3 regions of the Providencia sp. PROV004 genome follow, and region 3 is predicted to be linked to each of the others. Evidence: predicted binding sites of a transcription regulator. Region 3 holds the regulator's gene; each other region holds the start of a gene.
What was found. The regulator PhoB, encoded in region 3, activates phosphate uptake and scavenging genes when phosphate is short. The targets are predictions, from matches to a motif close to CTGTCATAAAACTGNCNNAT.
Positions count from the first base shown of each region.

Region 1: the regulator PhoB is predicted to act here: its motif matches at 2,330-2,349, upstream of serA (phosphoglycerate dehydrogenase).
Region 2: the regulator PhoB is predicted to act here: its motif matches at 2,606-2,625, upstream of pstS (phosphate ABC transporter substrate-binding protein PstS).

Region 1 covers NZ_CP042859.1:1,492,457-1,496,751, forward strand. The annotation lists gene FVA69_RS06495 (oxidative stress defense protein) at 1-148, shown strand, start outside; gene FVA69_RS06500 (LysR family transcriptional regulator ArgP) at 145-1,059, opposite strand; gene rpiA (ribose-5-phosphate isomerase RpiA) at 1,263-1,925, shown strand; gene serA (phosphoglycerate dehydrogenase) at 2,370-3,620, shown strand; gene FVA69_RS06515 (5-formyltetrahydrofolate cyclo-ligase) at 3,659-4,252, opposite strand.
Region 2 covers NZ_CP042859.1:246,483-250,777, forward strand. The annotation lists gene ompR (osmolarity response regulator transcription factor OmpR) at 66-785, shown strand; gene envZ (two-component system sensor histidine kinase EnvZ) at 782-2,113, shown strand; gene pstS (phosphate ABC transporter substrate-binding protein PstS) at 2,726-3,769, shown strand; gene pstC (phosphate ABC transporter permease PstC) at 3,900-4,295, shown strand, end outside.
Region 3 covers NZ_CP042859.1:805,510-809,804, reverse strand. The annotation lists gene brnQ (branched-chain amino acid transport system II carrier protein) at 1-100, opposite strand, end outside; gene phoR (phosphate regulon sensor histidine kinase PhoR) at 591-1,901, opposite strand; gene phoB (phosphate regulon transcriptional regulator PhoB) at 1,925-2,614, opposite strand; gene sbcD (exonuclease subunit SbcD) at 2,865-4,079, shown strand; gene FVA69_RS03480 (AAA family ATPase) at 4,081-4,295, shown strand, end outside.

The sequences.
Region 1 (4,295 bases), 690 kb from region 3:
GGCGGTGCCATATCCAATCGCTGCAAGAAATTACGGCGGGGCAATGAAAGCCTCTGTTGCTCAAGACCTCAAGATTGATGAAACCTATGAACAACAGAGTATTGATTTTAATGACCAAGTCGATGTGGTATTTGAATTAAAACGCTAGCTTTTTGCTGTTGGTTCATCTTCTTGTTTTAACATCTGGCGCCCAGTTTTTAATAGGGCGTCAGTCACATTTTTCATTGTGCGGCTTTCAGGTGCGAAGCGGTGCCAGTAAAGCATGCGTCGTTGGCATAACCCTGGAGTTAAATCAACCAATTCACCATTCGCCAATTCACTGGCTATCTGCAAATGTGGGATCATACAGCAGGTCGAACCTTGTTTCGCCAACTGTACAAAGGCCTCCGAGGAGTTCACGATATGGCATGGGACACTACCCGGCGACAAGCCAAAGTTTTGTTGAACAAAGGCTTGGTGCATATCATCTAAATGGTCGAAAGCAACCGCAGGTGCTTTTAATAACGAAGAGCGAGTAACGCCATCGGGAAAATATTTTGCCGCAAAGCCGGGTGATGCGACAAAAATATAGTCCAGTGCGCCAAGTTTATCGACTAAGCAACCAGGTAAGGCTTGAGGTTGAATACTGATAGCGCCTACCACTTCACCGCGTCTTAAACGTTCTTGGGTTCGTGTTTCATCTTCAACCTGAATATTTAACCGAATAGGGCTATTGCCTAATACAGGGTTTAGGGCTGGAAGAAACCAAGTTGCCAAGCTGTCGGCGTTGACGGCAAGTGAAAGTAACAACGGGGTGGAGCCACTATTTTCATCACCTAACCATTGCTCTTCTAATAATTCGACTTGATGAAGCAGTGCTAGTAATTTTTGCCCTTGTTCAGTTGGGTGTGGCGGAACGGTACGCACAAGTAATGGCTGCCCAAACAGATTTTCTAACTGCTTTATGCGTTGTGAAACAGCAGATTGCGTGATGCAGAGCTTTTGAGCTGCGCGCTCAAAGCCGCGTTCACGGATAACGGCATCCAGTGCTTGTAATGCGCGATAGTCAGGGCGCTTCATCAAAAAGATCTCCTTGTTGTTATTCTACCAAGCACTATGCCATATTTTTACACGCAACACTTAAAAATATTATTGTTGTGGCGTAAATCCCAATAACCATGACACAAATACAACGAACAAGGCTGCAACTTATTGGGTGTCCGGTATATACTAGTTATTAATAACCTTAATCACGACTCAATTAAATCTTAAAAGGCATGAGCATGACTCAGGACGAATTAAAAAAAGCGGTAGGTTGGGCAGCACTTGATTACGTAAAACCGGGCACTATCGTTGGTGTTGGAACGGGTTCAACGGCTTCACACTTCATTGATGCATTAGCAACAATGAAAGGTCAAATAGAAGGCGCAGTATCAAGTTCAGAAGCATCAACTCAAAAATTAAAATCATTGGGTATTACGGTATTTGATTGTAATGAAGTAGATTCATTAGATGTTTATGTTGATGGTGCTGATGAGGTTGACCACCACATGAATATGATCAAAGGCGGTGGTGCCGCTTTAACACGTGAAAAAATTGTTTCTGCAATTGCAAAAACCTTTGTCTGTATCGTTGACCAATCTAAGCTAGTTGATGTGTTGGGTAAATTCCCACTGCCTGTTGAAGTGATCCCAATGGCACGTAGCTATGTGGCACGTGAATTGGTTAAACTGGGTGGTACACCAGAGTACCGTCAAAATGTAATTACAGATAACGGCAATGTCATTTTAGATGTCCATAATTTAAATATCGTTGACCCTGTGGCACTCGAAAATACCATTAACGGAATTGCGGGTGTCGTGACTGTTGGGTTGTTCGCGAATCGTGGCGCAGACGTCGTTTTGATGGGAACTGCAAACGAAGGCGTTAAAACCATCAAGTTATAATCTCTATCGTATTCAATTATTCTAATAAGCCAGTGGCATTATACTCACTGGCTTTTTTGTTTTACTAATATTTTGCAATTAGTTTATGAGCTGATAAACGCTAAATTAATTAACCAGTTTTATAAATATCATCAATTTGAAATTTATTTTATTTTTTTTTATATCGAGCTATTTTGGTGATATATCTCACACAAATAGGCATTGTGCAGGAAAAATCCTTATTTTGTGTTACCGCCCCTGATTTTCTACCATTTAACTTCTTTTTCTTCGCGCTTTTTAGTACCCATTAAGCAAACGGTTGTATTGCTACTGCGCTATTTTTTGCTATGTTGGTATACGCTCATAGCTCAAGGTAGATAGATGTCATCTCTCTTGAGCTATGTTAGGCAAACACATATGTTCATCTGTTATAAATCTTAAGTACGTTCACGATAGGGTAGGGAAATGGTTAAGGTATCTTTGCAAAAAGACAAAATTAAATTTTTACTGCTAGAAGGTGTGCACCAAAGTGCGGTTGATAACTTAAAAGCCGCGGGCTACACCAATATTGAATATCACAAAAGTGCGTTATCCGACGAAGAATTAAAAGAAGCGATTAAAGATGCACGTTTTGTAGGTATCCGTTCCCGTACTCATCTTACTGAAGAAATTTTCGCTGCAGCAGAAAAACTCGTTGCAGTAGGTTGCTTTTGTATCGGCACCAATCAAGTTGATTTAGATGCCGCTGCAAAGCGCGGTATTCCTGTTTTTAACGCACCATTTTCGAATACACGTTCTGTTGCAGAAATGGTATTAGGCCAGTTATTACTTTTACTGCGTCGCATTCCTGAAGCCAATATGCAAGCACACCGCGGTATTTGGGAAAAACAAGCTAAAGGCTGTTTTGAAGCGCGTGGTAAGCGCCTTGGTATTGTTGGATATGGTCACATTGGTACTCAGTTAGGGATCTTAGCTGAAGGTATCGGTATGAATGTTTTCTTTTATGATATTGAAAACAAACTACCTTTAGGTAACGCAACACAAGTTCGTTCTTTAACTGAACTGCTGAATATGAGCGATGTTGTGAGCTTACATGTACCTGAAACACCAAGTACGAAAAATATGTTTGCTAAAGAACAATTTGACCGTATGAAACCCGGCTCTATTTTCATTAACGCATCACGCGGAACGGTGGTTGATATTCCTTCACTGGCTGAAGCGTTAGAAAGCAAGCATTTATCCGGTGCAGCGGTGGATGTCTTCCCAAGCGAGCCTGCTGCAAATAATGACCCTAATGACCCATTTATCTCTGAATTGATTAAGTTCGACAATGTGATTTTAACGCCGCACATTGGGGGGTCTACAGAAGAAGCTCAAGAAAATATTGGACTAGAAGTGGCAAGTAAGTTGGCGAAATACTCAGATAATGGTTCAACCTTATCTGCGGTTAATTTCCCTGAAGTTTCTCTGCCAGTGCATACTGAAGATACAAACCGTTTCTTGCATATTCATGAAAACCGTCCAGGTATTCTGAATAGTATTAACCAAGTATTCACGGAAAATAATATTAACGTTGTCGGCCAGTATTTACGTACATCAGGTAATGTAGGTTATGTGGTTATTGACGTATTAATGCAAACGCCAAACCAAACAGATGAAGCGCTTCAGAAATTAAAAGACTTGCCAGGCACCATTCGTGCGCGTTTATTATTCTAAACTACGCTAAAAATTGAGTGAAATAATGGCGCGGGTATTTATGACCAGCGCCATATTTTTTGCGGCGTAATAATTTCGGGTAAGGGAATATCCCAGTGTGCGATAGGGAGCTTTTCGACTTGCTGGCAATTATGGGCAAGGCCAATTGGATAAAAACCGGTTTGTTGCCAATTTGCTAGAGTTCTATCATAGAACCCACCTCCCATACCTAACCGTTGCCCTTGAGTATCAAATGCCACTAATGGGATAAGCATGATATCCAGTTTTTCGAGTGGTAGCACATCTCTGACATCAAGTGGTGGCTCATCAATATGAAATCGGTTTTTAACAAGTTGGCTATCTGGACGATAGTGAAGAAACAGCAAATGGTGACGACTAAAAGGATGTAAAACAGGAAGGTACACTTGCTTACCTTGAGCCCAAAGTGCATGAATAAGCGGCTTTGTGTTAATTTCCCCATCAAAAGAAAGAAACAGAGCAATATTATTGGCTTGTACAATTTTCGGGTGGTGTAATGCGTTATGCATGACTTGCTCAGCGGCACTTTGTTGTTGTTCAAGGCTTAGTTGGCGGCGTGCCTGACGGATAGTTTGACGTACCAGCTGGCGTTGTGTCGAGAGAGAATCTTGCATGTGATAACCTGTTATAAATACGATAAAAACAGTTAATCCAGTA
Region 2 (4,295 bases), 560 kb from region 3:
AATATTGTTTTATTTACATTCATTAAAAAAATAATTTGAAAGATGCACATCTTGAGGGCTACAAAATGCAGGAAAGTTATAAGGTTCTTGTCGTCGATGATGATATGCGTTTACGTGCACTGCTGGAACGTTACCTCACTGAGCAGGGTTTTCAGGTAAGGAGTGCTGCAAACGCTGAACAGATGGACAGAATCCTGACAAGGGAATCTATTCATTTGATCGTCTTAGATTTAATGCTACCGGGTGAAGATGGCCTATCGATTTGCCGCCGCTTACGTAGTCAAAATAACCCAATTCCTATTATTATGGTGACAGCGAAAGGTGAAGAAGTTGATCGTATCGTTGGCTTAGAAATCGGTGCAGATGACTATATTCCAAAACCTTTTAATCCACGGGAATTGCTAGCTCGTATTCGAGCGGTATTACGTCGTCAAGCTAATGAATTACCGGGTGCGCCATCTCAAGATGATGCAATAATTACTTTCGGTAAATTTAAATTAAATCTTGGAACACGAGAAATGTTCCAAGGTGATGAAAATATGCCATTAACCAGCGGCGAATTCGCGGTGTTAAAAGTGTTGGTTTCTTATCCAAGGGAACCGTTGTCTCGTGATAAGTTAATGAGCTTAGCGCGAGGCCGTGAATACAGTGCGATGGAACGTTCTATTGATGTTCAAATCTCACGTTTGCGTCGTATGGTTGAAGAAGACCCAGCACATCCTCGTTATATTCAGACGGTTTGGGGCTTGGGCTATGTGTTTGTTCCGGATGGAAGTAAAGCATGAAGCGACTGAGGTTTTCAAGGCGTAGTACATTTTCTCGCTCGTTATTTTTATTTGTAGCCTTACTGTTTGCGAGCCTCGTAACCAGTTATATGGTCGTGTTGAATTTTGTTGTGATGCCTAGCTTACAACAATTCAATAAGGTATTGGCATACGAAGTAAGAACATTAATGACAGAGAAAATGGTTCTACAAGATGGAACCTCAGTGCGGGTATCTCCCGTGTTGCGTAAGAAAATCTACAATGAATTAGGGATTACCTTTTATGCACATTCAGCGGCAATGGAAGAAGGGCTGAACTGGGCAAAAGAGTATGATTTTCTAAGCGAACATATGTCCGAATATATTGGTGGCAAGGCGAGTGTTCATCTCGAACTAGGCCGAGAGTATCCCATTCTATGGCTAACGTCTTATCTCGCACCTGATATCTGGGTGCGAGTTCCTCTGACTGAAATTGGTCAAAATCAGTTTTCCCTGGTTTTTCGCTATACCTTAACGATTTTTCTCACCATTTTTGCCGGGGTATGGTTGTATATACGCTACCAAAACAAGCCGTTGCTTGAATTGGAGTATCATGCAGGTGAAGTTGGTAAAGGGGTAATTTTGCCCCCAATGCAAGAAAAAGGCGCCACCGAGGTTAGGGCCGCCATCCGTTCTTTTAACCACATGGCAGCAGGGATTAAAACCTTAGAAAATGATCGAACTGTCTTAATGGCAGGGGTAAGCCATGACCTAAGAACACCTTTAACCCGTATTCGTTTAGCAACAGAGATGATGAGCCCAGAAGATAGCTATCTGGCGGAATCAATTAATAAAGATATTGAAGAGTGTGATGCGATTATCGGTCAATTCATGTCCTACCTGAAAACAGGTCAAGAAATGGATATGGAATTCTGTGACCTTAACGCTATTTTAATGGACGCGGTGAACTCAGAAAGCAATGTCATCGGTGAAATTGAAACCACACTTGAGCCCGGCTCAATGATTGTTAATGGTAACCCATTAGCGATCAAACGCGCTATTACGAACATGATAGTTAATGCATACCGCTATGGTAATGGCTGGATCAAGGTCAGTAGTGGTAAAACGGAAGACTCAGTTTGGTTCCAAGTTGAAGACGATGGCGCAGGTATCAAAGAAGAAGATATTCACCGCCTGTTCCAGCCATTTGTGCAAGGTGAAAAAGCCCGTAGCAACAAAGGAACAGGGTTAGGTCTAGCGATTATTCGTCGAATTGTTGATGCTCACGAAGGGAGCATTGAGATTCATAAAAGTGAGCGTGGCGGGTTTGCTATTAGGGCTTTGCTTCCTCTTAAAGAGAAAGAAGACTAAATACTCTTCACACTTTGCGCGGCAGCGTTGTTGGCTGCGTTCGGCTACTCGGGTCACATACTTGTGTATGCTCCCCCGAGATATCCTCGCTTGCCGCCTAGCTGCAACACAAATTGTTTTGAGTATTATTTGTATCAAGTAGGAAAAGAGGCTATCTGTTTTGGCGCCTACCTACAGCTTGAACTATTTAGAGCTATCCTCCTACTCTTCACACTTTACGCCGCAGCGTTGTTGGCTGCGTTCGGCTACTCGGGTCACATACTTGTGTATGCTCCCCCGAGATATCCTCACTTGCCGCCTAGCTGCAACACAAATTGTTTTGAGTATTACTTTATAGTTGCAGGATAAAAATATTTTTCGCTTTTATGACAGTCTGTCATTTTTCTTTTTGATATTAGTTTCGAAATTTTGTTTTTATAACTAATTGAATTTTAAGTTGTAAAATTGTATTTTTCTTCGTTTTTGTTTTCTCGCCAGTGAAAAAATCAGCAATTGTCATAAAACTGTCATAAAAACGACATGTTGTCGTAACTAAATTGTCCTATTTTTCCTACCGTGACATACACCCAACAATTTTATACTTGATTGTTTCTATACATCCCCGGAGGGATTATGAAAATGACGCGTACCACCTTAGCAAGCGTAATGGCAGCAACTTTATCTCTGACTGCAATGTCTTCTTTTGCTGCTACCAGCCTGACCGGAGCTGGCGCGACCTTTCCTGCTCCTGTTTATGCGAAGTGGGCAGATTCTTATCAGAAAGAAACAGGTAATAAAGTAAACTATCAGGGGATTGGTTCTTCTGGTGGTGTCAAACAAATTAATGCAAAAACAGTTGATTTCGGAGCTTCTGACGCCCCATTAACTGATGAAAAACTCAAAGAAGATGGCTTATTCCAGTTCCCTACGGTTATCGGTGGTGTGGTACTGGCTGTAAATGTAAAAGGTATTGAGTCAGGGCAATTGACTTTAGATGGCAACACATTAGGTGATATCTATTTAGGTAAAATCACTAAATGGAATGACCCAGCAATCGCTAAATTGAATCCAAATGTGAGTTTACCAGACCAAGCTATCGCGGTCGTTAGACGTTCTGACGGTTCGGGTACTACGTTCGTATTCACGAGCTACCTTGCTAAAGTAAGCGCAAGCTGGAAATCAGACGTTGGTGCGGGCTCTACCGTTAACTGGCCGAAAAATAGCGTAGGTGGTAAAGGGAATGATGGCGTTGCAGCTTTCGTACAGCGTCTACCAGGTTCTATCGGTTATGTTGAATATGCATACGCAAAACAGAACAACCTTGCGTATACTAAATTAATCTCCGCTGATGGCGAAGCGGTTTCACCAACGGGTGAAAGCTTCAGCGCAGCAGCGAAGAAAGTGGACTGGTCTAAATCTTTTGCTCAAGATTTAACAAACCGTGATGGTGCGAATGCATGGCCGATAACCTCAACCACATTCATCTTAGTTCACAAGCAGCAAGAGAATGCGGAAAAAGGCAAAGCGGTTCTTGATTTCTTCAACTGGGCTTATGATAAAGGTGGTAAACAAGCGGAAGCACTAGATTACGCAATTTTACCTCAAGAAGTCGTGACCGCAGTACGTGCAGCATGGAAAACAGAAGTTAAAGATAGCCAAGGTAAAGCATTATTCTAGGTGAACTTAGGTTTTCTAAGTGCACTTAGGGTTGGAAATGGCGGGTAAGTGCTGAGGAACAGAGCTTACCCGCTCATCGTTGTAACGCAATCCTGTAGAAAAGAGCAGGAATGAAATGAGAACAAAGCGCATGGCCGAGAAAACAACGGCATTTAGAGCTCCCAGCAAATCAGGTGATGTGATTTTTAGTGCACTGGTAAAGATTGCCGCGCTCATCACTTTGTTAATGCTCGGAGGCATTATTCTTTCCCTTATTTTTGCATCTTGGCCAAGTATGCAGAAGTTTGGGTTTTCGTTTTTGTGGACCAAAGAGTGGGATGCTCCGGCGGAAGAATTCGGTGCTCTTGTGCCTATTTATGGCACTATCGTTACATCGTTAATTGCTCTGATTATCGCAGTACCCGTTAGTTTTGGTATAGCACTATTCCTAACCGAGCTGGCTCCCAATTGGCTAAAACGTCCTCTTGGTATCGCGATTGAACTCCTTGCTGCTATCCCAAGTATCGTTTATGGGATGTGGGGGTTA
Region 3 (4,295 bases):
CAACCATGGGAGGAAAGATAATGTTTCCTGCCCCTACGAATAACGCAAAAGTCATAAAGCCTAATGCGATGATATCTCTTGATGATAAACGATGAGCCATATTATGTTATTTTTAAGTGACAAAATAGAAAATTATGGGTTTACACTTAGCAACCCTTTGAAATATATATAGCGAGATAGAATTCTGATAAACATACTGTTAACAATATAAAAAAGCATGTTTGTTTGTATCATACGAAATGAAAAGTCAAAAAACAGAAAAATTCGCCAATAACTGACAACAAGTAGAACTTTTATAGGGCAAAAAGGCAATAGCAAACCGAAAAACAAGAATAAATAACTAAACTAATTTTCAGAACTAGTGATTACTTTCAGTAAAATCCCAATACTCGTTATATGCTTTGCTCGAAAAATGAACAACTCGTCTTTTTCTGGTGATTAAAATTGATTATTTAACAGAATATATAATTAATGTGATAGCAATAATCAGCATTAAATATATATGTTTTGAATTTAATACAGGTATGGATTGATAAATAGAAATAATCCACTTTATTAATATTTTGATTATATTAACAAAGTGGAATTATTTACCCATTTTTAAGTTTTTTGTCATCAACAATAAATACTGGCGGTAAAGTAAATGAAAACTCACTCCCTTTACCTAATTGACTTGTTACCACCAATTGGCTGCTATGGTGCTGTAATGCATGTTTAACAATAGCCAACCCAAGGCCGGTACCTCCACCGCCTTGGCGGGAGCGTGCTTTATCTACCCGATAAAACCGTTCTGTCAAACGAGGAATATGCTCTGTAGGTATCCCTTGCCCGTTATCTCTCACACTAAAACGAGCACCCTGACCATTTCTTTGCCATTCAACCCAAATTTTGGTGCCTTCTGGCGTATGGCTGATTGCGTTATAGACTAAATTCGCCACTGCACTTCGTAATTGTTCTTCATTACCATGGACACGCAATTTTTCATCAACATGAAATTCAAACTGGTGGCGCCCTTGGCTTAAACTTAACGCTTCTTGCTCAATCATTTTGAGAATGACAGGGATATTCACTTGCTCATCAAGGTTAATTTGAGGAGCAATTTCTATACGTGATAACTGCAAAAGCTGTTTAACCAAGTTATCCATACGATGAGTTTGCTCTTGCATGACATGCAGTGCTTTTTTATTGGCCGCAGTGACATTTTCTTGGTCATCCATGACCTCAAGGTAGCCTTGAATGACAGTAAGAGGAGTTCGTAATTCATGGCTTACATTCGCAAAGAAGTCCCTACGGGCCTTTTCCAAACGGCGTTTTTCTGTCACATCTCGAGCTACCATCAATAACTGCCCTTCGGTATACGGCAAGATACGAAATTCAACAATTTCACCACTATTGAGCTCGATAGTCAGCGCTTGGTCATAACGCTTAATGGTGAAGTATCGGCTAAAATCTGGGTAACGTAATAAATTAAAAATATGTTGGCCATTATCTTCAGGCCAACGGAAACCGAGTAAAGCCTGCGCATGACGATTACACCAGAAGATATTCCCTTCTGTTGTCATCATAACCACCGCATCAGGTAGTGATTCTGCACCACTACGAAACCGTTTAATTAACTGGCCTAGCTCACGACGGCGTTTACGATTACGTTGTTGCATCTGGTAGATGCCATAAAATATCGGTTCCCACCCTCCTTTCCCCTCGGGTGGTAACATGCTTTTATCGAGCCACAACCAGTAAGAAAGTTTAAGTAGGTTATACCCATGCCATGTCAGTGCAGCAAGTAGCGATATCACTAATAGCCACGCTAGGTGGCCAATAAAAACCGATAAGATAAGGGCGGGTAAGATAAATAAAAACAGCCCCCAAATCAGCTGCTTAATCGATAAACGTTCAAGCACGCATGCCTCTCCCTTTGTGGTTTTTAGTAACGGATAGAAAAACGATAACCTGTACCGCGTACAGTTTGTACCATTTTATCATGACCTTCCGTCTCTAGTGCCTTTCTTAACCGCCTAATATGGACATCAACGGTTCTATCTTCCACATACACATTGGCTCCCCATACATAATTTAGTAGCTGTTCTCTACTATATACGCGTTCAGGGTGAGTCATGAAGAAATGCAGTAATTTATATTCAGTTGGCCCCATATCGATAGGGATTTCATTGCTGGTCACACGATGAGAAGTAGGGTCTAACGTTAACCCATTCATTTCAATAATATCTTCCGTCGCCATTGGTGAAATACGACGTAAAATTGCCTTTACCCGAGCGATTAATTCCTTTGGTGAAAACGGCTTAATCAGATAGTCATCCGCGCCAACTTCCAAACCTTTTACGCGGTCTTCTTCTTCTCCTCGTGCGGTTAACATCATGACAGGAACGTCACGTGTTGCGCTATCACGCTTCATATGCTTAATTACTTGGATACCGGAGCCCCCTGGGATCATCCAATCCAGTAGTACGAGATCGGGTAGAGGGTCAACGAGTTGTGCAATCGCACTGTCATAATCATCAGCTTCAATAGGCTGAAAACCATTCTGTTCTAATACAAAACAAACCATTTCTCGGATGGGCGCTTCATCTTCAACAACTAGAATGCGTCTTGCCATGATTGTTCCTGTAAAATTAAGAAGACATTTAAAATGTGAAAGTATTATGCGTCACTTTTATGACAGAATTATGAATATCAATGAGCAAAACTCATATTAATCTTTATTTTAGCGGTTAAATGTCATTTAAGTGAAATATTTCCGCAACATGGTAATAAAGCCGCAAACATCCCTCAACGAGTTATCTGGATCAGGTATACTTAGTTATCGAACGCTCGTGCACATTATTGTTGATAGGAATTGATAGCTCATGCGCATTATTCATACTTCAGACTGGCACCTTGGTCAGTATTTTTTTACCAAAAGCCGTGCGCCTGAGCACCAACATTTCTTGAATTGGCTCGTTGAACAAGTGGAATTACATCACGTTGATGCAGTCATCGTTGCTGGTGATATCTTCGATACAGGCTCTCCGCCTAGCTATGCACGTGAACTGTACAACAAATTTATTGTTGATTTACAAAAAACAGGCTGCCAATTAGTCATTTTAAGCGGTAATCACGACTCAGTTTCTGTACTCAATGAATCAAGTGCTCTACTTCGTTACTTAAATACACAAGTCATTACGTCGGGAAGTGAGCCCCATGTTGTTACCTTAGTCAATAAACAGGCTCAACCTATTGGTTTAGTCTGTGCCATTCCTTTTTTACGCCCTCGAGATATTCAACTAAGTATTGCAGGACAAAATATTGAAGAGAAACAACGCTCGCTGCAAACAGCTATTCATGATCATTACCAAGCCAGCTACCAACTCGCGCTAGAACAGCGAACCGCTTTGGGGCTGGATATTCCAATTATTGCAACAGGCCATTTAACTGTTGTCGGCGCAGCCTTAACTGACTCTGTACGAGATATTTATATTGGTACGTTAGATGCGTTTCCTTCAGGGGCTTTTCCGCCTGCTGACTATATCGCCCTTGGCCATATTCACCGGTCCCAAGTGATTGGAGGACAAGAAAATATTCGCTACTGCGGTTCACCTATTGCATTGAGCTTTGACGAAACAACACAACAAAAAAGTGTCTGCCTTGTTGAATTCAGCGGAAGTGAATTGACTCAAATCACACCACTGGAAATCCCGACTATTCAGCCATTACAAAGTATTAAAGGCTCCTTAAACCAAATAGAACAGCAATTAGAGATATGGAAAGATTACCAAGGTGATAAACCGGTTTGGCTTGATATTGAAGTTGCTTCACAAGATTACCTCGCTGATATCCAACAACGTATTGAAGCTTTGACACAAGACCTCCCAGTCGAAGTCGTAATACTACGCCGTGCACGCAAGCAAATACAGGGACAAAGCCAAACCTTGGCCAATGAAACATTGAGTGAACTCACCGTAGAAGACGTTTTTTTACGCCGCCTTGCTCAAGAGTCTTTAGAAGATCCTGAGCGTGAACAGCGTCTATTCCAGCTATTTCAACAATCTTATGACGCATTGCAACTGAGCAAGGAAAGTTAATATGAAAATTTTAAGTTTACGTTTAAAAAATATTAACTCTCTTAGAGGTGAATGGAAAATTGATTTCACTGAAGAGCCATTTGCTAGCAATGGCCTGTTTGCCATTACGGGTGCCACCGGTGCAGGAAAAACGACCTTATTAGATGCGATTTGCCTCGCGCTTTATCACCGAACACCGCGTTTAAAAACCATTTCTAATGCACAAAATGAACTGAT